3 regions of the Kitasatospora sp. NPDC087271 genome follow, and region 1 is predicted to be linked to each of the others. Evidence: riboswitches for the same ligand, from Rfam matches in the RefSeq annotation. Region 1 holds a riboswitch; each other region holds the start of a gene.

Region 1 (12,169 bases):
CGGGCTCGCTCGGCGAGGTCGCGGCGGGCGCGATGGGCGGCACCACGGCGCTGGTCAGCCACCTGGTCAAGGCCTCGCTGCGGATGGCGGTCAACACCTCGCCCGAACCGGCCAGCAACATCGCGGTCAGCATGGCGGAGGACCTGTCGGTGGCCGGGCTGGTATCCCTGGCGATCTTCCACCCCTGGCTGGCCGCCTCGATCGCCGCCGTCCTGCTCGCCGTCGGCCTGCTGCTGGTCTGGTTCGCGGTCAACCGGATCCGCGCCTTCCGGGCCCGCCGCCGCGAACGCCGCGCCGCCCGCGACGCCGGGTCCGCCGCCCGCGAGCAGGAGGCGGACCGGCCGTACGTCCCGCGGCGCTGAGGACGGCGCCCGCCCGGCCCGGCCCTGCCCAGGTCACGGCCTAGGATCAGGTGCCATGGCACGGATCGTCATCATCGGCGCAGGAATGAGCGGGCTCGCGGCGGCCTCCAGGCTGGCCACCCTCGGACACCGGGTGACGGTCTGCGAGGCCGGCGGCACGTACGGGGGCATGGTCGGCCAGTACGAGCGCGACGGATTCGCCTTCGACACCGGCCCCGGCCTGCTGACCCTCCCGGCCGTCTACCGCGACCTCGCGCTGAAGACCGGCAAGGAGCCGCTGGAGCAGCTCGTCGACCTCGCCCCGGTGGACCCGGAGAGCCGGCACCTGTTCCCGGACGGCACCGCCGTCAGCCTGCCCAACGCCTCCCGCGGCGGCGTCAGCCAGGCCCTGGACGCCGCCTTCGGCGTCGGCTCGGGCGCCCGCTGGAGCGCGGTCATGAACCACGGCCGGACGGTCTGGGAGGCCACCCGCCGCCCGCTCCTGGAGGAGCCGCTCCCGGCCGACCGGTCGCCGCTGCACACCGACCCCTACCCCGTCCCGCCCCGGCGCGGCCTGCTCGCCCGGCTCGGCCGGCCCCGCCCGTGGACCCTCGCCGACGTCGCCGCCCGCGAACTCGGCGGCCACCCCGGCCTCACCGCCCTGCTGGCGGAGCACGCCCTGCGCTTCGGCCTGCCCCCCGGGTCCGCCCCCGCCGGGGCCACCGTGCTGCCGTACATGGAGCAGTCCTTCGGCGTCTGGTACGTCCGGGGCGGCCTGCGGGCCCTGGCGGACGCGGTGCACCGGCGCTGCGAGCTGCGCAAGGTGGAGTTCCGCTTCGACACCCCGGTCACCGGGGTGCTGGTCGAGGACGGCCGGGCCCGTGGCGTCGACACCCCGGGCGGGCGGATCGACGCGGACCTGGTGGTCTCCTCGATGGACACCAGGGCGCTGTTCCGTGACGGTCTCGCCCGGTGGCCGGAGCTCGGGCCCGACCACGGGGAGCCGTCCGAGGTGCCCGGCCGGTTCAGCGTGCTGCTCGCGCTGCGCGGCGCCCGGCCGGCCGGCACCCCGCACCGGACGGTGGTGCACGCCGCCGACCCGGCGGCCGAGCAGAACGCCCTGACTCTCCCGGCCCCGCCCTGCGAGCGCCCCACCCTCCAGGTGCTGCGTCCGGACGATCCCTCGCTGCGTCCCGACGACGCGCACGAGAGCGTGGTGCTGACCGCGACCGTCCCCGCCCAGGGCGACGTCGACTGGACGGCGCCCGGGGTCGCCGAGCGCCACGCGGACCGGCTGCTGGCGCACGCCGACGCCGCCGGCCTGGGCCTGCGCGAACGGGTGCTGTGGCGGGTCGTGCGCACCCCGGACGACACCCGCCGGGAGACCGGCGCCCTCGGCGGGTCGGTCCCCCGCCCCGCGCTCGCCGGAGACGGCGGCGGATGGCTCCAGCCCGCCAACGAGTCGCCCGTCCCCGGCCTCTACCTGATCGGCGGAGCGGCCCACCCCGGCGGCGGACTGGCCCGGGCCGGGATGTCCGCCTGCATCGCCGCCAACCTGATCGGCCCGGCGTAGGGGCCCTGGCGCCGGACCTCAGCCCTGGGGCCAGGTGTTCTGCTGCTGGTAGCCGTAGGTGTGGTCGTAGGACTGCTGCTGCGGGATGCCCTGGGGGTGCTGGCCCGGCTGCTGGCCGGGGTGCTGCTCCAGGTGTTGCTCGGGGTGCTGCTGCGGGGTCTGCCACTGCTGCTGGGGGTGCTGCTCCCAGCCGGGCTGCTGCTGCGGGTAGGACTGGTACTGGTCCTGCTGCGGGTAGCCGTTGTACGGGTCGGACTGCTGGGGGTAGGCCCCGTAGCCCTGGTCGTAGGCGAAGACGGGCTGCTGCTGGCTCTGCCACTGCTGCTGCTCGTAGGCCGGCTGCGGCTGGGCGGCGTTGTCGTAGCCGGACTGGTAGGCCTCGGCGTAGGGGTCGTGCGGCGCCTGCGCCTGCTGCTGCTCGTAGTAGGCGGGCGCGTAGACGCCGTCCTGGGCGAGTTCCCGCATCTCGAAGGCGGCGGTCTGCTCGACCTCGGGGACGTCCTCGGCAACCGGGGCGGGGGCGGCGACCGGGGCCTCCTCGACGGCGCTGACCTCACCGATCCGCTTGTCGGTGGCCTCGACCGCGGCCACGGCGGCCGCGCCGCCGGTGAGGGCGCCGAGCAGGGGCACCTTGGCGAGCGGGCCGGGCAGCGAGCCGTCGGCCTTGCGCAGCGACCAGCCGGCCCGGTAGCCGCGCTTGACGGAGAGGGTGACGAAGCTCTGGCCGGCCGCGAAGAGGGCGGCGCCGGCGCCGATCACCGGGACGGAGCCGAGCACCATGCCGGCGGCCACTGCGAGGAAGCCGACCAGGGCGAGGGCCCGCCAGTGCAGCGGGGCCCGGTTCTGCAGCAGGACCTCGGCGACCAGCCAGAGCGCCACCACCGCCAACGCGACGTACAGCAGCAGGTATCCGATGCCCATCCGCCCGCTACCTCCAGTCGCGTGCCCGCGCTCGCCGCGCGTGTGCGGCGACTGTACCGGTTCAACGGCCGGGGTACCGCATCGCGTTCCCGCCGGTCGCGGCCGGGGCGCACACGACCGAGCCCGTCACCGTCGGGGCGGTGACGGGCCGGTGAACGTCTTGGCCCGCGGGCCCGATCGGCCCGGCACAGGACCCCCGACGGGGCCTACGCGTGGCGCTGGTGCAGGCCGAGGTTCTGGTAGATCTCCAGCGTCGCCGTGGAGTGGTTGAGCGTGATGAAGTGCAGGCCGGGCGCGCCCTCGGCGAGGAGGCGTTCGGCCATCGCGGTGGCGTGTTCCATGCCGATCGCGCGCAGCGCCGCCGGGTCGTCGACGGCGGCCCGCAGCCGGGCCTCCAGGTCGGCGGGGAAGGCGGAGCCGCTCAGCTGGGGGAAGCGTTCCAACTGCTTGGCGTTGGTGACCGGCATGATCTCCGGGATGATCGGCGTCTCGCAGCCGGCGGCGGTGACCCGGTCGCGCAGCCGCAGGTAGTCGTCGACCTCGAAGAACATCTGGGTGATCGCGTAGTCGGCGCCCGCCCGGACCTTGCCGACGAAGTGCCGGATGTCCTCGTCCCAGTCGGTGGAGCGCGGGTGCATGTTCGGCGAGGCGGCGACGCCGACGCAGAAGTCGCCGATGCCCTTGATCAGCTCGACCAGCTCGTACGCGTACGTGACGCCGTCGGGGTGCTTGACCCACTCGCCCATCGGGTCGCCGGGCGGGTCCCCCCGGACCGCGAGGACGTTGCGCACGCCCTGGTCGGCGTACTGGCCGATGATGTTGCGCAGTTCGGCGATCGAGTGGTCGACGGCGGTCAGGTGAGCGACCGGGGTCAGCGTGGTCTCGGTGGCGATCCGGCCGACCATGTTGACGGTGCGCTCGCGCGAGGAGCCGCCCGCGCCGTACGTCATGCAGACGAAGTTGGGGTCCAGCGGTTCGAGCCGGCGGATGGCGTCCCAGAGTCTCTGCTCGCCGACCTCGGTGCGCGGGGGCATGAACTCGAAGGAGAAGGACCGCTTTCCGGCTGCCAGGAGTTCGCGGACCGTCAGTGCGCGGTCCGGTCTGGTGGAAGCGATGCCGAGTGCCATGCTGGCAGGTTATCCGGCGTTCGAAGGGGCCGGACAACTCGGTACCACGGATTGAGACAAGCGGTGGACGATACTCCGTCCGGTGGTCCGTCGGATTCCGACCGGCGTTCGGGGCCCGCGCCGGGTGCGCCCGCACGCCCGCGCGCACGCCCGCTCGCACATTCGTTCCCGGCTACCCCGCTACGCTTGCTGCACCCCAGCGAACCAGCGGAGCCTCATCGTGACCTCGTCCAGCAACCGGCCGGCCAACCCCATAGACGTGGAGGACGTCCGCGCGCGCGTCAACGCCGCCCTCGCCGCGTTCATGGACGGCCAGTCCGCCCTGTTGGACAAGATCTCCCCGCAGCTCGTGCCCGCCGCCGACGCCCTGCGCGACTTCCTGCTGGACGGCGGCAAGCGGCTGCGCCCGGCCTTCTGCTACTGGGGCTGGCGCGGCGCCGGCGGCCCGGCCGGCGACGAGGGCATCGCGAACGCGGCGGCCGCGCTGGAACTGCTCCAGGCGAGCGCCCTGGTGCACGACGACCTGATGGACCGCAGCGACACCCGCCGCGGCCTGCCCTCGATCCACCGCCGCTTCGAGGCGCTGCACCGGGCGAACGGCTGGCGCGGCGACCGCGAGCAGTACGGCGCCTCGGCGGCGGTGCTGCTCGGCGACCTGCTGCTGATCTGGTGCGACGAGCTGTTCCTGCGCTCGGGCCTGGAGCCGGCCGCCGTGCTGGCCGCCAAGCCGGTGTTCGACCTGATGCGCACCGAGGTCATGGTCGGCCAGTACCTGGACGTCCTGGAGCCGGTGGCCGGCGACTCCGCCGACGAGGGCGCGCTCGACCGGGCGCAGACGGTGCTGCACTACAAGTCGGCGAAGTACACGATCGAGCGCCCCCTCCAGGTCGGCGCGCTGCTGGCCGGGGCCGGCCCGGAGCTGGTGGCGGCGCTGGGGGCGTTCGGGCTGCCGCTGGGCGAGGCCTTCCAGCTGCGGGACGACCTGCTCGGCGTCTTCGGCGATCCGGCGGTCACCGGCAAGCCGGCCGGGGACGACCTGCGCGAGGGCAAGCGCACCCTGCTGGTGGCGCACGCGATGCGGGGCCTGCCGGCCGCCGACGCCCGGCACCTGGACGAGCGGCTCGGCGCGCCGGACCTGGTGCCCGAGGAGGTCACCGGGCTGCGCGACCTGGTGGCCCGCAGCGGCGCGCCCGAGCGGGTGGAGCGCCGGATCGACGAGCTGATGCGGCAGTCCCTGGCCGCGCTGGAGGCGGCGCCGCTGGCCGACGAGCAGGCCCGCACGGTGCTGCTGGCCCTGGCCGAGGCCGCCACCGTCCGCAAGTACTGAGATCCGCACGCAGGGGGATCCGCAGGTACGGAGAACGGTGACGGCCCCCGGGGCCGTCAGGCCGAGCGCACCCGCCGGGCGAGCTCGGCTGCGGCGGCCTGCGGGTCGTCGGCGGCCGTGATGGCACGGACCACGACGATCCGGCGGGCGCCGGCGGCCAGCACCTCGTCGAGGTTGCCGAGGTCGATGCCGCCGATGGCGAACCACGGCCGGTCGGTGCTCTGCTTCGCCGCGTACGAGACCAGGCCGAGGCCCGGCGCCGGGCGGCCCGGCTTGGTCGGGGTCGGCCAGACCGGGCCCGTGCAGAAGTAGTCCACGCCGGGCTCGGCGAGCGCCGCGTCCACCTCGGACTCGGCGTGGCAGGACCGGCCGATCAGCACCTCGTCACCGAGGATCGCCCGGGCGGCCGGCACCGGCAGGTCGTCCTGCCCGAGGTGCAGCACGTCCGGCCGGGCCGCGTGCGCGACGTCGGCGCGGTCGTTGACGGCCAGCAGCTTGCCGTGGCGGCGGCAGGCGTCCGCGAAGACCTCCAGGGCCGCCAGCTCCTGCTTGGCCTCCAGGCCCTTGTCCCGGAGCTGGACGATGTCCACCCCGCCCGCCAGCGCCGCGTCCAGGAACTGGGCGAGGTCGCCCTGCTCCCGGCGGGCGTCGGTGCACAGGTACAGCCGGGCGTCGGCCAGCCGCCGGCGCGGTGCGTCCGCCGCCATCAGATCAGCATCGCCTGGGCGCGCCGCTTGACCTCGGTGCCGCGGTTCTCCTGCAGCGCCTGGATCGGGCTGCCGGGCAGCGACGGGTCCTCGGTGAAGAGCCACTCCAGGATCTCCACGTCGTTGTACCCGCAGTCGCGCAGCACGGTCAGGGTGCCGGACAGGTGCTTGACCAGCCCCTGGCCGTCGATGAACGCCGCAGGGACCTGCAGCGACTTGTTGGGGCCCCGCCGGACGGCGATCAGCCCGCCGCTGCGGACCAGGTCGCGCACCTCGGTGACGCGCACCCCCCACTGCTCCGAGATGTCGGGCAGGTACATCCACTCGGAAACCAGGGCTTCAATCTTGCTTTCAATCTCACTCACGCCACCAGACTGCCACCTCCACAGCCCCCCGCGCACCAGCCGCTACCCCGCGACCGCCGACTTCAGCGGCACCGAGGGGTCCGCCGCGCGGGCCCGGTCCAGCGCGGTGCCGCGCTCGATCAGCCGGCGGCCCTGGGTGAGGTCGCGCGGCCGGTCGACGGCCAGCAGCGCGCTCGGCACCCCGTCGCGCAGCCAGAGCGCCGTCCAGGAGGCGTCCTGCGGGCCGCCGCGCCACAGCAGTTCGTCGCCCTCGGCGTGCCGCCCGGCGTACTGGACCATCCGCCCGAACTGCTCCGACCAGAAGTACGGCACCGGGTCGTACGGCGGCGCGTCCGCGCCGAGGACGGCGGCCGCCACGGCCTCGCCGGACTGCAACGCGTGGTCCCAGTGCTGGACGGCCAGCCGGGCGCCGGAACGGGCGGACGGGTAGCTGACGCAGTCCCCGGCCGCGAAGACGCCGGGCAGGCCGGTGCGCAGCCGCCCGTCCACCAGGACGGCGCCGGTGCCGTCCAGCTCGACGCCGGAACCGGCCAGCCAGCCCGTCGCGGGCCGGGCGCCGACGCCGACCACGACCTCGTCGGCGGGCAGGTGCGAGCCGTCCGCCAGCAGCACCGCGCCCTCCTCGACGGCGGCCACGCCGACCCCGCAGCGCAGGTCGACACCGGCCTCGGCGTACCAGGCGGCCATCGCCGAACCGACCTCGGCCGGCAGCGCGCCGGGGACGGGCGCCGGGCCCGCCTCGACCACCGTCACCTCGCAGCCGGCCGCGCGGGCGGCGGTGGACACCTCGGCGCCGATCCAGCCCGCGCCGACCAGCACCAGCCGCAGGCCGGGCCGCAGCAGGGCGCGCAGCGCCAGCGCGTCGTCCAGGGTGTGCAGCAGGTGCGCGCGCTCGGCGCCGGGCAGGGCGCGCGGGGTGGCGCCGGTGGCGATCACCAGGGCGTCGTAGGGGAGGTCGCCGGCGTCGGTGTGCAGCACGCCGGGGGCGAGGCCGGTGGCGCGGCGGCCGGTGAGCAGTTCGATGCCCAGGTGCGGGTAGTCGATGTCCAGGGTGGTGGCGTCGGCCTTGCCGAGCAGCACGTCCTTGGAGAGCGGCGGCCGGTCGTACGGCGCGTGCGGCTCCTCCCCGACCAGCGTGATCCGCCCCCGCCAGCCACCCTGCCGCAGCTTCAGGGCGCACTGCGCCCCGGCCAGCCCGGCCCCGACGACGACCACCTGATCCGTTCCGTTCAGCTCTGCCACGCCCGTCACTGTACTCAGCGCCCTGCCGGGGCCACCGGCCCGTCCACCCCGCGTACGGGCCTTCGGCCGGGCCCGCCCCCGGCGTTATGGTGGGGGCACCATCACGGGAGCCCGGCGTACCGGGCTGAGAGGCGGGCTGGCACGGCCCGCGACCGTCCGAACCTGATCCGGGTCATTCCGGCGAAGGGAGAAGAGCAGCCTTGTCACGCTTGCCCGAGGAAACCCACGCCGACGTGCTGGTGATCGGCGGGGGCGTCATCGGCCTCGCCGTCGCCTGGCGCGCCGCGCGGCGCGGGCTGGGGAACATCGTCGTGGTCGACCCCTCCCCCGGCGGCGGGGCGGCCGGGGTCGCGGCCGGGATGCTCGCCCCGGTCACCGAGCTGCAGTACGGCGAGGAGCCGCTGCTGCGCCTCGGCATGGCCTCCAACCAGCGGTACGGGGACTTCGCCGCCGAGCTCACCGAGGCGAGCGGCGGCCTGGACACCGGGTACCGCCGGTGCGGCACGATCGCCGTCGCGCTGGACTCCGACGACCGCGAGGAACTGCGCGAGTTGCACGCCTTCCACCAGCGGCTCGGCCTGGACTCGGCCTGGCTGACCGGCCGGGAGGCCCGCAGGCTGGAGCCGATGCTCGCCCCCGGCGTGCGCGGCGGCCTGCACGTCGCGGACGACCACCAGGTGGATCCCCGCCGGCTGCTGACCGCCCTGGTGGCCGCCTGCGAGCTCGCCGGGGTCGTGCTCCACCGGGCCGAGGCCGTCGGGCTGCTGGTCGAGGACGGCCGCGCGGTCGGCGCCCGGCTCGGCACCGGCGAGACCCGGAGGGCCGACCAGGTGGTGCTCGCGGCCGGCCCGCACAGCCACCGGCTGCCCGGGCTGCCGGAGGGCGTGCTGCCGGCCGTCCGCCCGGTGAAGGGGCAGATCCTGCGGCTGCGGATCCCCGAGGCGTACCGGCCGTTCCTGTCCCGCAACGTCCGCGCGGTGGTGCGCGGACAGCACCTGTACCTGGTGCCCCGGGAGAACGGCGAGCTGGTGATCGGCGCGACCACCGAGGAGCAGGGCTACGACACCACGGTCACCGCCGGCGGGGTGTACGAACTGCTGCGCGACGCCCACGAGTTGGTGCCGGGCATCACCGAACTCCTGCTGCTGGAGACCTCGGCCGGGCTGCGTCCCGGCTCGCCGGACAACGCCCCGCTGCTGGGCCCGACCGCGCTGCCCGGGCTGGTCGCCGCCACCGGCCACTACCGCAACGGCGTGCTGCTCACCCCGGTGACCGCCGACCTGCTCGCCGAGTACCTGGCGACCGGCGAACTCCCCGAGCTTGCACAGCCGTTCACACCCACCCGGTTCTCCCCCGACCGCTCCACCACGAAGGCCTCCGCATGACCGAGATCGCACCACCCCAGACCACACCGGCCCAGATCACACCGGCCCAGACCACGCCGGCCGAGATCGGGCTGACCGTCAACGGCGAGCCCCGCCGGGTGTCCGCCACGACCACCCTCGCGGAGGTGGTGGCCACCCTCAGCGCCGCCCACAGCGGCGTCGCCGCCGCCCTCAACGAGGCCGTGGTGCCGCGCAGTTCGTGGCCGGCCACGGAACTGTCGGCGGGCGACCGGATCGAGATCCTCACCGCCGTCCAGGGAGGCTGACATGGCTGACGACCTGCTGACCATCGCCGGGGAGTCCTTCGGCTCCCGGCTGATCATGGGCACCGGCGGCGCACCCAGCCTGGAGATCCTGGAACGGGCGCTGCTGGCCTCCGGCACCGAGCTGACCACCGTGGCGATGCGCCGGGTCGACGCCGGCACCCAGGGCTCCGTCCTGGACGTGCTGACCCGCAACGGCATCCGGGTGCTGCCCAACACGGCGGGCTGCTTCACCGCCGGGGAGGCCGTGCTGACCGCCCGGCTGGCCCGCGAGGCGCTCGGCACCGACTGGGTGAAGCTGGAGGTGATCGCCGACGAGCGGACCCTCCTGCCGGACCCGATCGAGCTGCTGGACGCCGCCGAGACCCTGGTCGACGACGGCTTCACGGTGCTGCCGTACACCAACGACGACCCGGTGCTGGCCCGCAAGCTGGAGGACGTCGGCTGCGCGGCGATCATGCCGCTGGGCTCGCCGATCGGCTCCGGCCTGGGCATCCGCAACCCGCACAACTTCCAGCTGATCGTGGAGGACGCGGGCGTCCCGGTGATCCTGGACGCGGGCGCCGGCACCGCCTCGGACGTCGCGCTGGCGATGGAGCTGGGCTGCGCGGCGGTGATGCTCGCCTCCGCGGTGACCAGGGCGCAGGACCCGGTGCTGATGGCCGAGGCGATGCGGCACGCCGCCGAGGCGGGCCGGTTCGCCCACCGGGCCGGCCGCATCCCGCGCCGGTTCCACGCCGAGGCCTCCTCGGCGATGGCCGGCCGGGCGGAGCTGGACACCCGCGAGCACCCGGCGTTCTGACGCCCTGGCGCCCGGCACCCACCCGCGTGTGCCGTGTCACAAACCGGGCACAGCCGGGCCCGGAGGCGATGTCCTCCGGGTCCGGCTGCCGCCTGCGGCCCTAGACTCTCCGGGTGGACATGGCACTGCACGACCCCCTGATCGGTACCCTGCTCGACGGCCGGTACCGGGTCGAGCAGCGCATCGCGACCGGCGGGATGTCCACCGTCTACAAGGGCACCGACACCCGGCTGGACCGGGTCGTCGCCCTCAAGGTGATGCACCCCGCGCTGGCCGGGGACGACGGCTTCACCGCCCGGTTCATCCGCGAGGCCAAGGCCGTCGCCCGGCTCTCCCACCCGAACGTGGTGAACGTCTTCGACCAGGGCGCGGACGGCGCCAACGTCTTCCTCGCCATGGAGTACGTGCCCGGCCGCACCCTGCGGGACCTGCTGCGCGACCGCGGCGCACTGTCCGTGCGGGCCGCGCTGGACGTGCTGGAGCCGGTGCTGGCCGCCCTCGGCGCCGCCCACCGGGCCGGGCTGGTGCACCGGGACGTCAAGCCGGAGAACGTGCTGATCACCGAGGACGGGCTGGTCAAGGTCGCCGACTTCGGCCTGGTCCGGGTCCTCGGCACCGCCGACGGCGCGCCCACCTCGACCAGCACCGCGACCGGCGGCACGGTCCTCGGCACCGTCTCCTACCTGGCCCCCGAGCAGATCCTCCCGGACGCCCCCACCGACCAGCGGGTCGACGTCTACGCGGCCGGCATCCTGCTCTACGAGATGCTCACCGGCCGCCGCCCGCACACCGGCGACAACCCCGTCCAGGTGATGTACAAGCACCTGCACGAGGACGTCCCCGCCCCCTCGCTGATCGCCCCGGCCGTCGGCCCCGGGCTGGACGCCATAGTGGCCGGCGCCTGCGCCCGGACGGCCGAGGCCCGCCCGTACGACGCGGTCGAACTGCTCGCCGCCCTCCAGCGGATCCGCCGCACGCTCACCCCGGCCGAGCTGGACGCCGAGCCGCCGGCCTCCACCCGGCCCAGCCCGCGCTACCCGACCAGCGAGCCGACCTCGGTGATCCAGCAGCCGGCGGGGCCCGCCGCCGGGGCGCCGGAGCCCACCAGCGTGCTGGACGTGCCGGCGGAGCTGCTGGACCAGCTGCTGGTCGAGCCGCGCCCGTACGACGAGCCGACCCCGGTGCGCGGGCGCCGGCCCGGCCTGCTGCGCCGCCTCCCCCGCAAGCCGCTGATCTGGGTCGCCGCGCTGACCGCCCTGGTGCTGGCGGTCGGCGGTGCGACGTACGGGCTGTCCGAAGGTCTGTACGGGCCGGTGCCCGGCGTGCTCGGCAAGGACCGGGCCGAGGCGCAGCGGATCCTGGACAAGGACGGCATGCACGGCCGCTTCGTCGAGGTGTTCAGCGAGAGCGTCCCGGCCGGGCAGGTGATCGCCACCGACCCCGGAGTGGGCGCGCGGACCCGCAAGAGCGACACCGTGACGGTGACCGTCTCCAGGGGCCCCAAGCGGATCGCGGTGCCGGACCTGGCCGGGAAGACCGCCGACCAGGCCGCCGACGCGCTGACCGCGGCCCAGCTGACCAGGGGCGGCGTGACCGGGACGTACGACGACACCGTGCCGGAGGGCGTGGTGATCAGCAGTTCGCCGGCGGCCGGGCAGCTGCTCCAGGAGAACACCGCGGTCTCGCTGGTGGTCAGCAAGGGCATGGTGCCCGTCCCGGACGTCACCGGGATGAGCAAGGACGACGCGGCGAAGGCGCTCCAGGCGGCCGGCTTCACGATGCAGACCAGCGGGGTCAACCTGTTCGGCACCGGCAAGGTGTCCAGTCAGTCCCCGGCGGCCGGCGAGCGGCGCCCGCAGCACACCGCGGTGACGGTCAACTTCCCCTTCTTCTAAGGGGATTCCTCCGAACGTCGGCCCGCCCTCAGCGCAGCGGGCCGTCGCCCGGCTCCTCCTGGTGGGAGTAGCGCTGCTCGCGCCACGGGTCGGCGAGGTTGTGGTAGCCGCGCTCCTCCCAGAAGCCCCGGCGGTCGGCCCGCATGTACTCCACCGCGCGGACCCACTTGGGGCCCTTCCAGGCGTACAGCCCGGGGACGATCAGCCGGACGGGGAAACCG
Region 2 (4,745 bases), on a different contig from region 1:
CCCGGCGACACCGACCCGCAGACCGCGCACGACCAGGACGAGATCTACCAGGTGATCAGCGGTCGCGCCGAACTGACCGTCGGCGCCGAGACCGCCACGGTCGGGCGCGGCACCGTCGTCTACGTCCCGGCCGGCACCCCGCACCGCTTCCACCACGTCACCGAGGAGCTGCGGGTCCTGGTGGTGTTCTCCCCGCCCGAGGGCTGACCGCCCGCGGACCGACCGTCTAGGGTCCTGGGCATGAGCAAGAGCCTGACGGAAGAACTCTGGGCGGCCATCGAGCCGGTGTACGCCGAGATCCTCGCCCACCCCTTCATCGGTGGCCTCACCGACGGCACCCTGCCGCGTGCGGCCTTCCGCCACTTCGTCGTCCAGGACTCGCACTACCTGCGCGACTACGCCCGCGCGCTCGCCGTCTGCGCCGCCAAGGCGCCCGGCGAGGAGGACGTGCGGGCCTTCGCGGACGACGCGGTCGGCGCGCTGGCCGCGGAACAGGGCATGCACGCCGAGTTCCTGACCGCCTTCGGCGGCAGCGCCGAGCAGGCCGCCGCCGAACCGGTGCTGCCCACCACCCGGGCCTACACCAGCTACCTGCTGGCCACCGTCTACGGCGGCTCCTTCGCCGAGGCCGTCGGCGCGGTGCTGCCCTGCTACTGGATCTACGCCCGGGTCGGCGAGGCGCTGCTCGCCCAGGGCTCCCCAGACCCGCTGTACGCCAAGTGGATCGCCACCTACGGCGACGAGGCGTTCCAGTCCGTCGTCCGCCGGGTGCTGGCGCTCACCGACCGCCTCGGCGAGGAGATCTCCCCGGCCGAACGGCGCCGGGTCGTCGAGCACTTCACGACCACCTCGCGCTACGAGTGGATGTTCTGGGACGCCGCCTGGCGCGGCGAGCGCTGGCCGGTCTGACCGCTGGTCGCAGGGGGTGCGGGGCCCTTGTCGGGGGTCGTCCCCGAGGCCCGCACCCGGGTCTCCCCGGGGCCCCGGGTCGGGGTGATCTAGGGGTTCTCTCCGGGCCGACGGGCCTCGTTCCGGCACTCGTGTCCCCGTACGATCGAAGTACCGAAAGCAAGCGGGATGCGGCACCGGACGGCAGCCGACCCCACGGGGAGAGAAGGAACGGTCATGGCTGAGCTCTGGAAGTCGCTGCCCTCCTGGGTGCGGAACATCGTCATCCCGGTGCTGGTCCTGGTGCTGCTCTGGAACATCGTGGGATTCGTCTTCGGCGTCGTCGGCGCCCTGCTGAGCATCATGATCAAGGTGCTGGTCGTCGCCGGCATCGCCGCCGCCGTGGTGGTCCTGGTGAAGAAGGCCGCCAAGGGCTGAGCAACCGTCGAAGGCCCGGCCCCCCCGGACGGGGGGCCGGGCCTTCGACGTTCCTGGCGCGGGGTCCGGCCGGCCGGAGGCGTGCTGGACCTGCGGCGATCGGCTCGCTACGGTGTTGGGCGTCATGTGCAGGCAACACCGCCTGCCGACGCGGGAGCTCGGAGCACCGGGCTGAGAGGGCGCTGACCGGGACGTCGACGGACGGACCGACGGCTGCGTCGACCGCAGGAACCTGACCGGGTAATGCCGGCGTAGGGAGTATGAGGTCAGATGACCACGTTCGAAGCACAGCCGCAGCCTGCCCGCAGCACCGGGAACAGCGGCACCGGGAACAGCGGCACCGAGGCCGCCACCGCCACCGTCACCAGCGCCGGCACCGGCTACCCCACCCCGGCCTGGCGCAAGGCCTACCGCGAAGGCTCCCGGCCCGACCTGCGGGTCCCGTACCGCGAGGTGCAGCTCACCAACGGCAGGACCGTCCCGCTGTACGACACCTCCGGCCCGTACACCGACCAGGCCTACGAACCCGACGTGCGGCGCGGCCTGCCCGCCCTGCGCGACGCCTGGATCCGCCAGCGCGGCGACGTCGAGGAGTACGACGGCCGCGAGGCGCGCCCCGAGGACGACGGGATCAAGCACACCTCGCCGCGCGGCGGAAACCTGCGCAACCTGGACGCCGTCTTCCCGGGCCGCCCGCGTCGCCCGCTGCGCGGCCGCGGCGGTGCCGCCGTCACCCAACTCGCCTACGCCAAGCGGGGCGTGGTCACCCCCGAGATGGAGTTCGTGGCGCTGCGCGAGGGCCTCGCCCCCGAGTACGTGCGGGCCGAGGTGGCCCGCGGCCGGGCCGTCATCCCGGTCAACGTGAACCACCCCGAGGTGGAGCCGGCGATCATCGGCACCAACTTCCTGGTGAAGATCAACGCCAACATCGGCAACTCCGCCGTCACCTCCTCGATCGAGGAGGAGGTGGAGAAGATGACCTGGGCCACCCGTTGGGGCGCCGACACCGTCATGGACCTCTCCACCGGCCGCAACATCCACACCACCCGCGAGTGGATCCTGCGCAACTCCCCCGTGCCGATCGGCACCGTGCCGCTCTACCAGGCCCTGGAGAAGGTCGACGGCAAGGCCGAGGAGCTGAGCTGGGAGGTGTACCGGGACACCGTCATCGAGCAGTGCGAGCAGGGCGTCGACTACATGACCGTCCACGCCGGCGTCCTGCTCCGGTACGTCCCGCTGACCGCCCGCCGCAAGACCGGCATCGTCTCGCGCGGCGGCTCGATCATGGCCGCCTGGTGCCTGGCGCACCACCAGGAGAACTTCCTCTACACCAACTTCGAGGAGCTCTGCGACATCCTCGCGCGCTACGACGTCACCTTCTCGCTCGGCGACGGCCTGCGCCCCGGCTCCATCGCGGACGCCAACGACGAGGCGCAGTTCGCCGAACTGCAGACCCTCGGCGAACTCGGCCGGATCGCCCGCGAGCGCGACGTCCAGGTGATGATCGAGGGCCCGGGCCACGTCCCGATGCACAAGATCAAGGAGAACATGGATCTCCAGAAGGAGATCTGCGACGAGGCGCCGTTCTACACCCTCGGCCCGCTCACCACCGACGTCGCCCCCGGCTACGACCACATCACCTCGGGCATCGGCGCCGCGATGATCGCCTGGTGGGGCACCGCGATGCTCTGCTACGTCACGCCCAAGGAGCACCTGGGTCTGCCCAACCGCGACGACGTCAAGACCGGCGTGATCACCTACAAGATCGCCGCCCACGCCGCCGACCTCGCCAAGGGCCACCCCGGCGCCCAGGACTGGGACGACGCCCTCTCCGACGCCCGCTTCGAGTTCCGCTGGGAGGACCAGTTCAACCTGGCCCTCGACCCGGAGACCGCCCGCGCCTTCCACGACGAGACCCTCCCCGCCGAACCCGCCAAGACGGCCCACTTCTGCTCCATGTGCGGCCCGAAGTTCTGCTCGATGAAGATCAGCAAAAGCATCAATGAGAAGTTCGGCAACGGTGCGGCCTCGCCCGAGTACGACGAGGAAGCCGTCGAGGGCATGAAGGCCATGTCCGAGGAGTTCAAGGCCCAGGGCAACAAGGTCTACCTCCCGCTGGCCGACTGACGAAGGTCTGACGATGGCGCTGTCCCTTGACACCGAAGAGGCTGTCCTGGGGCAGCGTCTCCTCATCAGCCGGTAGCGTGGTGCTGGGCCATACCCCAGGAGGACAGATGAACCCTGAGCACCTCGCCCTGATCGAGGAGTTCCGCAGGTCCGCCCCGGCGAACTTCAAGATCGAGTTCTCTGGTGACATCGTCATCATGCAGGCGTCGCCCTCGGCCATCCACGAGCGGAACCTCTCCGTTGTCCGCCGACAGTTCGAGGCCCGTGCTCCGGCTGGATACCTCTCCACGGGAAACATGGACCTGACCTCTCCTCAGGTGTCGAAGCTGCGAAACCCAGACCTCACGTATCTCCCCGAAGACGCCATGACGACCACGGAGAACAGGGTTCCGGCCGAGCTGGCTCTCATCGCAGTCGAGATCGTCTCGCCGTCGAACCCGGAGAACGACTGGGTCGGCAAGCTCCGTGACTACCCGCTGATGCAGATCCCGCTCTACCTTTTGGTGGACGCCGCGCAGAAGACCGTCACGCTCTTCAGGGAGCCCGAGGCCGGTCGCTATCGGATGAGGGAAGACGCCGATTTCGGGGAGGTCATCCACATCCCCGAGCCGTTCGGCTTCACCCTCGACACCACGGTTCTGCTCCCGTACTGACGGTCTCGTCCGGTCCGGGCGGTGCGCCAGTGTGGTTGGCCAGCGTGAATGTGCTGGTTCTGGGTTGAAGCTCTGCTCGATGAAGATCAGCCAGAAGATCCGCGCCGAGCACGGTGACGGGTCCAGTGCCGTGGAGACCGAGTTCGACGCCGAGGCGCTGGCCGGGATGGCGGAGAAGTCCGCCGAGTTCGCCGCCCAGGGCAACCGGGTCTACCTCCCGCTGGCCGAATGACGTCCAGCTGCACCTCGCTGCCGCCCCGGTGAGCTTCGACGCTTGCCGGGGCGGCACCGTGTCTGCGCACGGAAGGCGGACGGCAACACACTTGTCCGGACTTCGGACGCGGGCACATCCGGCGTACTACGCTGAGCGCCGTTCCAGTCACCCTCGGTGAGGAGCTGGTATGCCGTACTCGCCGCTGCTGATCAAGCCCATGAAAGAGGCGTGATCCGGTCGGATGGAGTTCTGCATTTTGCAGCTAGTGGCGCTAGAGTGCAGATATGACGGCACTCACCATCCGAGATGTCCCGGACGACCAGATCCAGACCCTGAAGGTCCGCGCGGCCCAGGCCGGCAAGTCGCTCCAGGCATTCATGCAGGACCTGATCGCAAGAGAAACGTCCAAGCCCACGATGGCGGAG
Region 3 (12,169 bases), on a different contig from region 1:
AGTACCGGATGACGATCGATGCCGGACACGGCCTCGGGCCACTGTGGGTGATGACGCGGGCCGTCCTTCCCTACACGGGAGGAACCCTCACGGGTCTCGGCAACGAGGTTGTCTCGCTCAAGATCACCAAGTGACACGGGGGCCCGGCCTCCCCGCCACGGGGAGGCCGGGCCCCCGGAGGGTGGCTCAGGCCAGCGAGGCCATCCAGGCCTCGACCTCGTCGGCGCGGCGCGGCAGGCCGGCCGAGAGGTTCTCGTTGCCGTCGGCGGTGACCAGGATGTCGTCCTCGATCCGGACGCCGATGCCGCGGTACTCCTGCGGCACGGTCAGGTCGTCCTGCTGGAAGTACAGGCCGGGCTCGACGGTGAGGACCATGCCGGGCACCAGCAGCGCGTCGGCGTGCTCCTCGCGGCGCGAGTGGGCGCAGTCGTGGACGTCGAGGCCGAGCATGTGGCCGGTGCCGTGCAGGGTCCAGCGGCGCTGGAGGCCCAGCTCCAGGACCTTCTCGACGTCGTAGGCCGAGGCGTCCAGCAGGCCCCAGGCGAGCAGGCGCTCGGCGAGCACGCGCTGCGAGGCGTCGTGGAAGTCGCGGAAGCGGGCGCCGGGCTTCACCGCGGCGATGCCGGCCTCCTGGGCGTCGTACACGGCGTCGTAGATCTTGCGCTGGAGGTCGTTGAAGCGGCCGTCGATCGGCAGGGTGCGGGTGACGTCGGCGGTGTAGAGGGTGTGGGTCTCGACGCCGGCGTCCAGCAGCAGCAGCTCGCCGGGGCGGACGTCGCCGTCGTTGCGGACCCAGTGCAGCGTGGTGGCGTGCGGGCCGGCGGCGGCGATGGTGCCGTAGCCGACGTCGTTGCCCTCGACCCGGGCGCGGCGCCAGAAGGTGCCCTCGATCCAGCGCTCGGAGGTGGCGACGGCCTGGCCGAGCTCGCGGACCACGTCGGTGAAGCCGTTGACGGTGGCGTCGCAGGCGGCGCGCAGCTCGCCGACCTCCCACTCGTCCTTGACCAGCCGCAGGCCGCTCAGGAACTCCTTGAACTCGGCGTCCCGGTCGGCGTCCAGCACGTCGGCCAGGGTGTCCTCCAGGCCGGCGTCGTAGCCGCGGACGATCCGGGTGGGCACCGCGGAGTCCTTGGTGCGCCCGGCCAGTTCCTCGGCGGCCTTGCGCACGTCGCGCGCCGGCAGGCCGAGCAGCTGCTCCTGCTCGCCCAGGCTGTTCCGGCGGCCTACCCACAGCTCGCCGTAGCCGTCCAGCCAGAACTCGCCGTTCTCGCGGTCGGAGCGGGGCAGCAGGTAGAGGGCGAACTCGTGGCCGGCGTCGCCGGTGGGCTCGGCGACGAGCACGGCGTCCTCGGTCTGGTCGCCGGTGAGGTGCACGTACTCGCTGGCGGCGCGGAAGCTGTAGTCGGTGTCGTTGGAGCGCACCCGCAGGTTGCCGGCCGGGACGACCAGCCGCTCGCCGGGGTAGGCGGCGGAGAGCCGGGCGCGGCGCTCGGCCGCGTACGGGGCCTGGGCGACCGGGACGAGGCCGTGCAGCTCGGTGTCGGCCCAGCCGGTCTTCATCGAGGCGGCCAGCTCGTCGGAGACCTCGCCGTACAGGCCGTTCTTGCGGCCCTTGAACTGCTGCGGCTCGTCGCCGCCGTCGGCTTCGGGGTTCTCGGCCACTGCGGGCGTGCGGTCCTCGGTCACGTGTAACGCCTCCTTGGGGTGGTACCGCCGCCCCTCGGGGGAGTGTCGGATCGCGACACGCGCGGGCGGCCGTGCGTCCATGGTACGGACGCCCGGCCGCTCGCCCGTTCGGGGTCGGGACGACTGTTCGGGGCGGCTATTCGAAGCGGGCCGCGAGCAGCAGCAGGTCGTCGGTGGCCGGTCCGGGTCCGGGGTCGGGGCAGACGGCCAGCAGGTGGGCGCAGAGCCGGTCCGGGTCGATCCGCACGTCGCGCGGGGCGTCGGCGGCGGCCCGGCGCAGGTTGGCCTGGCCGGCGTGCAGGGTCGGGCCGCAGCGGCGGGCCAGCCCCTCGGTGTAGAGCAGCAGGGTGTCGCCGCGGTCGGCGGTGAGCTCGACGCCGGGGGCCTCCCAGCAGGCCAGCATGCCGAGCGGGGCGGAGAGCGAGGTCTCCACGAACTCGGCGCCGTGCCGGCCGACCAGGACGGGCGGGCAGTGGCCGGCGCCGGCCAGGGTGATCCGGCGCTCCTCGGGTTCCACCCAGGCGTAGACGGCGGTGGCGGTGCGGGCCGGCTCGGTGGTCTTGAGCAGGAGTTCCAGGTCGCCGAGGACGGAGACCGGGTCCTCGCCCTCCAGGACGGCGTAGGCGCGCAGCGCGGCCCGGATCCTGCCCATCGCGGCGGCCGCGCCGGGGGCGGAGCCGGGGCCCGCGCCGGGGCCGTCGCCGGAGACGGAGCCGACGGTGAGGCCGACGGTGCCGTCCGGCAGCGGGATGGCGTCGTACCAGTCGCTGCCGCAGGAGCGGTCCAGGCCGGCCGGGAGGATCCGGGCGGCCAGCCGCAGGCCGGCGGGCTGGGGGAGCCGGTCGGGCAGCAGGCCGCGGCGCAGCGCCTCGGTGGTGCGCCGGACCTTGTCCGCCTCCAGCTGTTTGGCGAGCAGCGGGGCGGCGATCGCGGCGTAGCGGTGGGCGAGCTCGCGCTGGCGCTCGGTGGGTTCGGCGGGCTCGTCGTAGAACCAGAGGGCGGCGGCGAGCGGGCCGTCCTCCTCGGTGGCGAGCGGCAGGCCGTAGCAGCCGCCGAGGCCGAGCTGGGTGGCGAGTTCGCGCAGCCGGGCGCCGGTGGCCGGGTCCTCGGCGAGGTCGGGGGAGTGCAGCCGTTCGGGCCGGTCCTGTTCGCGCAGCAGTCTGGCGAGCAGGCTCTGCTCGGGCGGGACGGTCTCCAGCGCGCCGAGGCTGGCGCGGTCGAGGCCGAGGCCGACGGGCTGGCCGGGCCTGCCGCCGGGCATCCGGGTGACCAGGACGCCGCGTCGGGCGCCGAGCAGGGCGGCGCCGGAGGCGAGGACGGTGTCCAGGGTGGCGGCGAGGCCGCGGGCGCGGGCGAGCTGTTCGGTGTGCCGGTGCAGGCTGGCGAAATCGGACAGTCGTCCGGCCAAACGGTCCTGCACTCCGGCGGCCGGTGCCGTGCGGACGTCCGCCGCGCCGTCCTGCGCGTCGGCGGGGCCGGGGAAGCCCGGTGGGTCGAGGACGGTCAGCCCGCCGGCGCTGCCGGGCTCGCCCGGCTCGGAGGGTGTCGACGACGACGGGTGGGACTCGGTCATGCCGCCACTCCTGACGTGCTACGTGCCATGCGGAACCCCCAGGTACGGCCGGTGTGGAGCGATGACGGCCAAAGGGCGCGTTTCGCCTCGATTCGCTACTACTCGTCATTGATCGACAGCAATGCCACCACTTCTACACAGGCCATTTGGGGCATGTCCAGATCCAGGACGACGCGGTGGCCTGTTCCACATCCGCGAGACCCGGTCGGGGGGCGCGTACGGCCTGGGCGCGCGCCGGTCCGGTCGGGAGGCATGGAGGGGACCGGGAGCGGGCAGAACGGAGGGGACGGACCCGGCGGCCGTCCGGATCGTATGCCCGCGCCGCCCGGGACCCGGGCTGGCCGGAAGTCTCTCACTCGTACGGTGGAACCAAGCGCGCCCGGGCGGCGTCCATCCGGTCGCATACGGGATTCTCGTTCCAGGGGCTGTTTCAGTGCGCGGCCCTTCTCATGTCGTGCTCCACACCGTGATCCACGTCGTCGCCGCGCCGCCCGCCATGCCGCCCGCCCCCCTTCGCGCCGCCGGGGCCGTGCCACCGCGGGTCCGCGTGACGAGTCCCGGCGGTGCCGACGGGCCGGAGCGAACCGAGCGGTCAGGGAAAGGAACGAGCGCCATGCGTGAGAACCCGAAAGATCCGTGTCCGCCCGCCACTCCCCACCACCCCGTCCAGGACGACGTCGCACGTCAGCGCCCTGCCCGGCTCGCCGCGGCCCTGACGGCCGCCGTCGACCACCGCTGGCCCGTGGTGCCCGGGGCCGTCCTGCGCGGCGGTCAGTGCTCCTGCGGCGACCAGGACTGCGTCGTGCCGGGCGCGCACCCGCACGACCCGTCGCTGTTGGCCGCCACCACGGACGCCCGGATGGTGCGCTGGTGGTGGGAGCGGCAGAGCCCGGACGCTCCGGTGCTGGCCGCCACCGGTTCGGTGGTCTCGGCGGTCAGCCTGCCGGCGGCGGCCGGCGCCCGGGCGCTGGTCTACCTGGGCGCGCTGCGGCTGCCGCTCGGTCCGGTGCTGGCGATGCCGGGCCGGTACGCGCTGCTGGTGGCCCCGTACTCGCTGGACGCGCTCGGCGAGATGCTCTCTCAACTCCCTTGGGTGCCAGGCTCGTTGCGCTATCACGGGGTGGACGGCTTCCTGCCGCTGCCGCCCGGTGGAGCGGCCGGTCGGGTGCGCTGGGTGCTGGCCCCGCGCCCGGACGCCGACGGCGGCGTGTGGCTGCCGCAGGTCGGGCCGCTGCTGGGCGAGTTGGTGGAGGCGACGGTCCGGCTGGACAGCGGTCGCTCGGCGTACTGATCCGCCGGTCCGTTCCCGGGCCGCTCGTCGGGGCCCCGCGGAAAACAAAAGATCCGGCCGCTGGCGACGGGGGATGCACCAGCGGCCGGACTCTTTAGACAGTAACAAGGATCCGCGCCCGCGCCAATTTCCAAGACGCCCTGCCAGCCCGGAAATTGCGGCTTCATGGCGACAATGTGACGCGTATCACCCGGATCCCGGGCGCTTTAGTTCAAGGTGACCTGACGGTTCACCAGGTTCGCGCGGGCACGCCGCTCCTCGGCGGTCAACGGGGTCTCGTCGGTGAGCACCGAGGCCAGCCGCTCGGCGAACTCGGCGGCCGGCTTCTCGCAGTCGGCGGCGGTCATGGCGAGCGGGAGGTCCCAGACCGGGACGGTCAGGCCGTGCGCGCGGAACGAGCCGACCAGGCGGGTGTCCGGGCCGAGCGAGGACTGGTCGGCGGCGCTGAGCCGGGCCAGCGCGTCCAGCAGCCGCTCCTCGGGCACGGTCATCACCCAGCGCAGGTGGTTCTTGTCGGGGGTGCCGCACCAGTAGGCGGCGTCGGCGCTCGCCAGCTTCTCGGTCGGGATGGCCGAGGCGTTGGCGCGCTCCAGGGAGGCGGCGACCTCGCCGGTCGCGGTCTCGGCGTCCTCCAGCCAGAACTCGAAGCCGGTGTGCACGGCGGGCGTGAACGCGGCGGTGACGTCCAGCAGGTCCTGGAGCCGGCGTCCGCCCGCCTCGGTCCGGCGGGACGGCACCGGGTTGCCCGGCTCGGTGGCCAGCGCCAGCTCCAGGGCGTCCGCGAGGTCGCGGCTGAGGTCGCCGGAGGAGGACTGGGTCTGCAGGCCGAGCAGGATGGAGCCGTCCTGGCGGCGCAGGGCCGGCCAGGCCAGCGGCAGCACGGTGGCCAGGGTCACCGACGGGACCTCGCCGGTGGCGCCCTCGGCCACCCCGGCGGCCAGCGTCAGCGGCACCGTGGCGGCGGGCACCAGCTCGCGCAGCGCGACCCAGTCGGCCTCGCCCGACAGGCCCTCGAACGGGCGGTGCACCAGCTCCTGCACCGCGTGCGAGGCCTCCCGGCCGTGACAGGCCTTGTACCGGCGGCCCGAACCGCAGGGGCAGTTCTCGCGGGCCCCCACCACGGGGACCTCGCCCGCGACGGCGGTGGTGGACTGACGCTGCGGCGCCTTCTTGGCGGCCTTCTTGCCCATGGTGCGGCTCTCCCGGGAACGGTGGTCCTTTGCTCCGGGCAGCCTACTGACGTTCCCCCGGCGCGCGGGCACACGCCGGGCGGACGGGTGGGGAGCGCGCGTCGGTTCAGGCGCTGCGGGCGTCACCACCGGTGCGCCGGGCGTGCCGGGCCCGGGCGGGCAGCGCCGCCCAGACCGTCACCTCGCCGGGCGCGTCGCGCACGCCCCAGTCGCTGGCCAGCTGGTCGACGATGTTCAGGCCGCGACCGCCGCGCGAGGTCAGCGAGGGGCCGGCGGGCAGCGGCCGGGTGGTCGCGCCGCCGTCGGTGACCTCCAGGGTGAGCACGCCGTCGGCGTGCAGCTGCCAGCGGACCAGCACGCCGCCGTCCGTTCCGCTCCCGTGCTCCTCGCGCTCCCGGCCGCCCGTGGCGGAATGCGCCCCGGAGGGGACGCCGACCAGCAGTTGGTCCACCACCTCGGCCCGGGCGCCGCGCCCCAGGGCCCGCAGCGGGCCGAGCGGACGGGCGTACCGACAGGCGTTGCTCAGCAGTTCGGAAAGGATCAGTACGGCATCATCAACGACCGGCTCCGGTATCTCCCGGTCGCCGAGATCTCGACGCAGTCGGCGCCGTGCGACCCCGACACTCGCCGGGCCGTGCGGCACTGCCATGGTCGATGAAGCCGGCACTTCACGCGCCACCATCAACGCCACCCCCGGACCTCCTTCAGCGTATGCCGAGGGAGAGATGCCCCTTGGTAATGCGTCGGAAACGACCGCCGGACGATCCCGCGAGGACATTTCAAGTGATTGCGACCGAGGGTGGACCCGAGGTCATTCCGTGCTCACCGTGCGTCGCCCCGGCGCATGAATTCCGGCAATAACGGGCCCGGAAGGTTTGACTGCCGACCAGAACGATCAGGTTGTGTCCGGGCTTTGCGGGTGGATTCGCGGGCGGCCCGCCGTCCGACGCCGGATCACCGGCCGATCTGCGCCAGGACCTCGGCGGGCCGGTTGGTGATGATCGCGGACACCCCGAGCTCCAGGCACAGTTCCACGTCGGCCGGTTCGTCCACGGTCCACACGTGCACCTCGTGCCCCAGCTCGCGCAGCCGCGTCACCAGCTGAGGGCGGGCCCGCACCAGGTCGATGCCCGGTCCGGCGATCCGAGCCCCGCCCGGCAGCGGGGAGCCCGGGCGCAGCCGGCCGAGCAGCGGCAGGGTCCGTTCGAACAGGAACACCCGCCGGTACTCCGGCGCCGAGGCCGCCACCCGGTTCAGCCCCACCGAGGAGAAGCTCATGATCCGGGCCGAGGGGCGCTCGCCCTCCCGGCTCGCGCCGATCTTGAAGCGTTCGAGCGTCCGCAGCAGTTCGGCCTCCACCCGGCCGCGGTAGCGCACCGGGTGCTTGGTCTCGATCGCCAGGTCCACCGGGCGGCCGCAGTCCACCACCAGCTCCAGCAGCCGCTCCAGCCGCAGCACGCCGCGCAGCTCGGGGTCGGTGCTGGGGCGGCCGGTCTTCCAGCCGCCGAAGTCGTACGCCTCCAGCTCGGCCAGCGTCATCGCCGAGACGGTGCCCTGGCCGTTGGAGACCCGGCCGATCCGGCGGTCGTGCACGCAGACCAGCTCGCCGTCGGCGGTCAGCCGGACGTCGCACTCGACCGCGTCCGCGCCCTCGTCGAGCGCGCGCCGGTACGCCGCCAGGGTGTGCTCGGGCAGGGCGTGCGAGGAACCGCGGTGGGCGATCACCTGGACGGGCGGCGTGGTGCGCGCCGCCGTCGAGGACGGGTCTGTGCTGGTCACGGGCCCCACGATAGGCGGCGGAAGTGACGCGCAGGCGAAGACGGCCCCAATCCGCGGGGCCGTCTTCGGTGTCGGTCGGTCAGCTCAGCGCCGCCCTGCGGGTCAGCGGGGTGAGCCCCCAGGTGACCAGTGCGGGCACCAGGAAGGCGAACAGCGAGGCGGACGTCCACTCCTGCGGGGTGAAGTGCAGGGCGTCCTGCGCGGAGGTCCAGAAGTCCGTCCACCAGCCGGCCACCGCGGTCGGCGCGATGAACTGGTAGACCGCGAAGCCCAGCACCCACGGCAGCAGCATCAGGCGGCGCGAGGGCGCGTCGGCGGAGAGGTTCCAGCCGTACCGGCCGGCGCCGAAGAAGTAGTCCACCGCCAGCACCGCCAGCAGCGGCACGAAGACCGAGCCGATCAGACCGAGGAAGTTGGTGTAGGTGTCGGTGAACTTGTCGATCTGCAGTGCCAGCACGGTGATCAGCAGGCCGATCCCGCCGGTCAGCACCCGGCGGTCCACCTTCGGCAGCAGGTTCTGCACCGACATCGCGGTCGAGTACACGTTGGCGAAGGACTGGTCCGTCTCGCGCAGCACCAGCACCAGCAGGAACAGCCAGCCGGCCCAGACGCCGAGGAAGGAGTCGAAGATCTTGTTCGGGTCGCCGTCGGACTGCAGCAGGGCCATCAGGCCGAGCACGTAGCACCAGACCTGGGCGATCGTGTAGCCGGAGAAGCTGCCCCAGAACGCCGAGCGTGCGGTGCGCGAGTGCCGGGTGTAGTCGGCGGCCAGCGGGACGAAGGAGATCGACACCGCGATCATCGCGTCGGTGGCGCCCAGGAAGCCGTGCCAGTTGCCGGCGCCCGGGTCGGGCACCCCCTGGCGGCCCAGCTGGACGGTGAAGTACACCATCGCGACGGCGACCGCACCGGCCACGAAGCGGCGCAGCACCGCGATCGAGCCCAGCGGCCAGATGGTCAGCGCGGTGGTCAGCGCGCCCGCCAGGAGCACGAACAGCCAGCGGTAGCCGTCGGTGTGGGCGACGGTCTGCGCGCCCGCCGCGATCGTCAGCAGCTCGAACACGCCCCAGCCGACGCACTGGACGATGTTCAGCACCGTCGGGACGTACGACAGCCGGGTGCCGAACAGCCCGCGCAGGTTCGCCATCGCGGGCGCGCCGGTACGGGCCCCGATCAGCGCGGCCACGCCGAGCATCGCGGTGCCGACCACGGTGCCGGCCACGATCGCGGTCACCGCGGCGGCCAGCGACAGCTCGCCGCCCTTGGCGCCGAGCACGGTCGCGGCGGTGGAGAAGCCGATCAGGCTGACGCCCAGGTTCATCCAGAGCGCGAAGTGGTCCCGGAAGCGCAGCGTGCGCGGCGGCTCCGTGTCCAGCACGAGCGGCGCCTCGGCACGCTCCGGGCGCTCCAGGACGGCGGTCGCCGTGCCGGTGGGGCCCGCGTGACCGCTGTCACCGCCGTGAGCGGTCGGGGACGGTTCGGGGAAACCCTTGGACGCGGGCGCGTCCGAAGAAGAGGATGGCGAAGCAGGCGACATGGCCGATACTCCCTACGCCGGCATTACCCGGACAGGTTCCGGCGGTCTGCGCCCCCTCGACGGTCCGCCCACGATCCCGTGGCGTACGGTCGACCAGCGCACTCTCAGCCTGGATGGTCCAAGCTCCCGCGTGTCAGTTGTGAGCGACAGGCTAACCGGCCCGGGGGTGAACGCCAAGGCCACGGGGTGTGCGGCCCGCATCGCGGGACGCCCGGCGGAGGTGGGGAGCCTCCGGTCGTCGGCCTGGTCTTCGGTTCGGCCGTCGACTTGCTCGTCGCTCGGTCGTCGGTCGGTCGTCGGTCGGTCGTCGGCGCAGGACAGCCTGGTCGGCGGCCCGGCTGTCGGCGGCGGCTAAGGATTCTTATGAGTTATTCAGAGGGGTCCTTACGGCAAACGAATCGGCAGTACGAAAAACTATGGTCCTTGGTTCTGTCAGCTATGGAGGTCGTTCGTGAGCACCGAGCGCGAGGTTGGGCCCACCGGGCCGCAGGGGGAGCAGCCCTCGGGCGGCCAGGCGGCGGCTGTTCCCGCTTCCGACGGCCACGCCTCGGGCGGGCACCAGCCGACACTGGCCTTCGGCCGGGTCCCCGAGCCCGGGGCCGCTCCGGCCGCCGAGGCCGCACCGGCTGAGGCGGCGCCGACGGAGGGCGTTGCGGCCGAGGGCGGTCCGGCCGAGGGCGGGTACCAGCCCACCGTGGCCTTCACCAAGGTCCCCGCGCCGGAGGCGCCCCCGCAGGCCCCGGCCGCGCAGGTCGTCGACGCACCGGCCGCCCCGGTCGACGCCGCCACCGGCTACATCGACGCGCCGCCGCCGGTCCTGCCGCCCGCCCCGCCGGTCCCGGCCGCGCCGGCGGCACCCGTCGCACCCGTCGCCGAGAGCCCGGCCCTGCCGCCGGGTGCCAACCCGTACGCCACCCCGGCCCACGGCGTCCCCGCCGCCGGCCCGCACGACCCGTACGGCACCCCGGCCGCCCCCGGCGCGCCCGCCGCGCACCCCGCGCCCGGCCACCACCCGTTCGGCGCCGGCCAGCCGCTCGGCGGCTGGGGTGCCTCCCACGACGCCGGCGGCGGCGCGGGCTACCCGGGTGGCCCGGCCGGACCGCTCGGCTACCCGGCCGACTACCCCGGCGGCCCCGGCGGCCCGCGCAAGAAGCGCGGCGGCCTGGTCGCCCTGATCGCCGCCGTCGCGCTGGTCGCCGGCGTGGCCGGCGGTGCGCTCGGCGTGACCGTCGCGGACCGCAACGACAGCACCAACAGCGCCGACGACCACCGCAGCACCACCGTCCAGGCCAGCAACACCCAGAAGAACGAGCCCGCCCCCGGCTCGATCGCCGGCATCGCGCAGAAGGCGCTGCCCAGCGTCGTCACCATCAAGGCGCAGGGCAACGGCGAGTCCGGCACCGGCACCGGCTTCGTCTTCGACACCGAGGGCCACATCCTCACCAACAACCACGTGGTCGCGCCGACCCTCAACGGCGGCAAACTGACGGTCAAGTTCGCCGACGGCACGTCCTACAACGCGTCCGTGCTGGGCCACGCCGAGGGCTACGACGTCGCCGTGGTCAAGATCGACAACCCGCCGAAGAGCAAGCTGGCCCCGCTTCCGCTGGCCGACTCCGACAAGGTCAACGTCGGTGACGCCACCGTCGCGATCGGTGCGCCGTACGGCCTGGAGTCCACCGTCACCAGCGGCATCGTCAGCGCCAAGGACCGCCCGGTCGCCTCCGGCGACGAGACCGGCGGCCAGTCCTCCTACATGAACGCCCTGCAGACCGACGCCTCGATCAACCCCGGCAACTCCGGCGGCCCGCTGCTCGACTCCAGCGGCTCGGTGATCGGCATCAACTCGGCGATCCAGTCCAACGCCTCCGCCAACGGCCGGGCCGGCAGCATCGGCCTCGGCTTCGCCATCCCGATCAACCAGGCCAAGTGGGTCGCCGACACCCTGATCAAGACCGGCAAGCCGGTCTACGCCAAGCTCGACGTGCTGCGCAACGACGACTACAAGGGCGACGGCGCGCAGATCCAGACCCGCGACATCCAGGGCCAGCCGGCCGTCACCCCCGGCGGCGCCGCAGACAAGGCCGGTCTCAAGCCGGGCGACGTCATCACCAAGCTCGGCGGAGTGCCGATCGACAACGGCCCCGCCCTGGTCAGCCGGATCTGGACGCACAAGCCCGGCGAGACCGTCGACGTCGAGTACACCCGCAACGGCCAGCAGTTCAACACCAAGGTCACCCTCGGCCAGCGGGACGGCGACAGCTGACCCCCACCCGCACGAAACGGTGTGCACCGAACCCCGCCGGACCCGTTAGGCTGACCTCCGCCTGGAGAGCTGCCCGAGCGGCCTAAGGGAACAGTCTTGAAAACTGTCGTGCGGTGACCCCGTACCGTGGGTTCGAATCCCACGCTCTCCGCTGGTTGGAGAACCACCTGCTCAGGGCGGGTGCCGAGATCACTCGGCACCCGCCTTCCGCGTTTTCGGCGGGCGGGGGTTGACCCTGACACGGTGGCAGGGGGTGGAGTGGGGGCACCATGTTGAACATCGGAGACTTCGCCAGCCACGGCCGGGTGTCGGTGCGGATGCTGCGCCACTACGACGCGATCGGGCTGCTGCGGCCCGCCAGGGTGGACCCGGTCAGCGGGTACCGGTCCTACGAGGCGTCCCAACTCGCCCGGCTCAACCGGGTGATCGCGCTCAAGGAGCTCGGCTTCACGCTGCAGCAGGTGCGGGCCGTCCTGGACGAGCAGGTGGACGCGGCCGAACTGCGCGGGATGCTGCGGCTGCGCCGGGCCCAACTCGCCGAGGCGATCGCCGCGGACGAGCAGCGGCTGACCCGGGTGGAGGCGAGGCTCCGGACGATCGAGAGCGAGGGGACCATGTCCGCACACGACGTCGTACTGAAGCGGGTGCCGTCCGTCCGGGTGGCCGAACTGACCGCGGTGGCCGCGAGTTACCAGCCGGAGGACATCGGGCCGGTGATCGGCCCGCTGTTCGCGGAGCTGTGCCGGCGGCTGGCCGAGGCCGGGATCGCCGAGGCGGGCCCGTCCGTCGCCCGGTACGAGGACGTGCCGGAGGGCGAGGGCACGGTGCTGATCCGGGTGGCCGTCCC

Evidence for each region. Region 1 has a riboswitch for thiamine pyrophosphate ahead of thiO (glycine oxidase ThiO). Riboswitches for the same ligand answer to the same signal wherever they lie in the genome.
Region 2: linked by a shared signal. The riboswitch ahead of thiC (phosphomethylpyrimidine synthase ThiC) and the one ahead of thiO (glycine oxidase ThiO) in region 1 are both predicted to bind thiamine pyrophosphate.
Region 3: linked by a shared signal. The riboswitch ahead of ACIO9K_RS04970 (purine-cytosine permease family protein) and the one ahead of thiO (glycine oxidase ThiO) in region 1 are both predicted to bind thiamine pyrophosphate.

What each region holds. Positions count from the first base shown of each region.
Region 1 is NZ_JBIUYQ010000016.1:145,558-157,726, forward strand. It holds gene ACIO9K_RS25425 (DUF4126 domain-containing protein) at 1-362, shown strand, start outside; gene ACIO9K_RS25430 (phytoene desaturase family protein) at 418-1,914, shown strand; gene ACIO9K_RS25435 (hypothetical protein) at 1,933-2,835, opposite strand; gene metF (methylenetetrahydrofolate reductase [NAD(P)H]) at 3,042-3,962, opposite strand; gene ACIO9K_RS25445 (polyprenyl synthetase family protein) at 4,183-5,289, shown strand; gene thiE (thiamine phosphate synthase) at 5,346-5,996, opposite strand; gene ACIO9K_RS25455 (Rv2175c family DNA-binding protein) at 5,996-6,361, opposite strand; gene ACIO9K_RS25460 (FAD-dependent oxidoreductase) at 6,404-7,612, opposite strand; TPP riboswitch at 7,697-7,809, shown strand; gene thiO (glycine oxidase ThiO) at 7,813-8,988, shown strand; gene thiS (sulfur carrier protein ThiS) at 8,985-9,254, shown strand; gene ACIO9K_RS25475 (thiazole synthase) at 9,256-10,053, shown strand; gene pknB (Stk1 family PASTA domain-containing Ser/Thr kinase) at 10,173-11,948, shown strand; gene ACIO9K_RS25485 (molybdopterin-dependent oxidoreductase) at 11,977-12,169, opposite strand, start outside.
Region 2 is NZ_JBIUYQ010000002.1:635,529-640,273, forward strand. It holds gene ACIO9K_RS05945 (cupin domain-containing protein) at 1-207, shown strand, start outside; gene tenA (thiaminase II) at 241-909, shown strand; gene ACIO9K_RS05955 (DUF5326 family protein) at 1,126-1,326, shown strand; TPP riboswitch at 1,467-1,601, shown strand; gene thiC (phosphomethylpyrimidine synthase ThiC) at 1,597-3,453, shown strand; gene ACIO9K_RS05965 (Uma2 family endonuclease) at 3,561-4,106, shown strand; partial or broken gene ACIO9K_RS05970 (phosphomethylpyrimidine synthase ThiC) at 4,156-4,338, shown strand; gene ACIO9K_RS05975 (FitA-like ribbon-helix-helix domain-containing protein) at 4,605-4,745, shown strand, end outside.
Region 3 is NZ_JBIUYQ010000002.1:406,922-419,090, reverse strand. It holds gene ACIO9K_RS05005 (hypothetical protein) at 1-134, shown strand, start outside; gene ACIO9K_RS05000 (aminopeptidase P family protein) at 187-1,686, opposite strand; gene ACIO9K_RS04995 (PP2C family protein-serine/threonine phosphatase) at 1,823-3,259, opposite strand; gene ACIO9K_RS04990 (bifunctional DNA primase/polymerase) at 3,873-4,550, shown strand; gene ACIO9K_RS04985 (DUF5926 family protein) at 4,757-5,740, opposite strand; gene ACIO9K_RS04980 (ATP-binding protein) at 5,847-6,389, opposite strand; gene ACIO9K_RS04975 (glycerophosphodiester phosphodiesterase family protein) at 6,695-7,519, opposite strand; gene ACIO9K_RS04970 (purine-cytosine permease family protein) at 7,599-9,056, opposite strand; TPP riboswitch at 9,049-9,196, opposite strand; gene ACIO9K_RS04965 (S1C family serine protease) at 9,508-11,322, shown strand; tRNA gene ACIO9K_RS04960 (tRNA-Ser) at 11,386-11,473, shown strand; gene ACIO9K_RS04955 (MerR family transcriptional regulator) at 11,592-12,169, shown strand, end outside.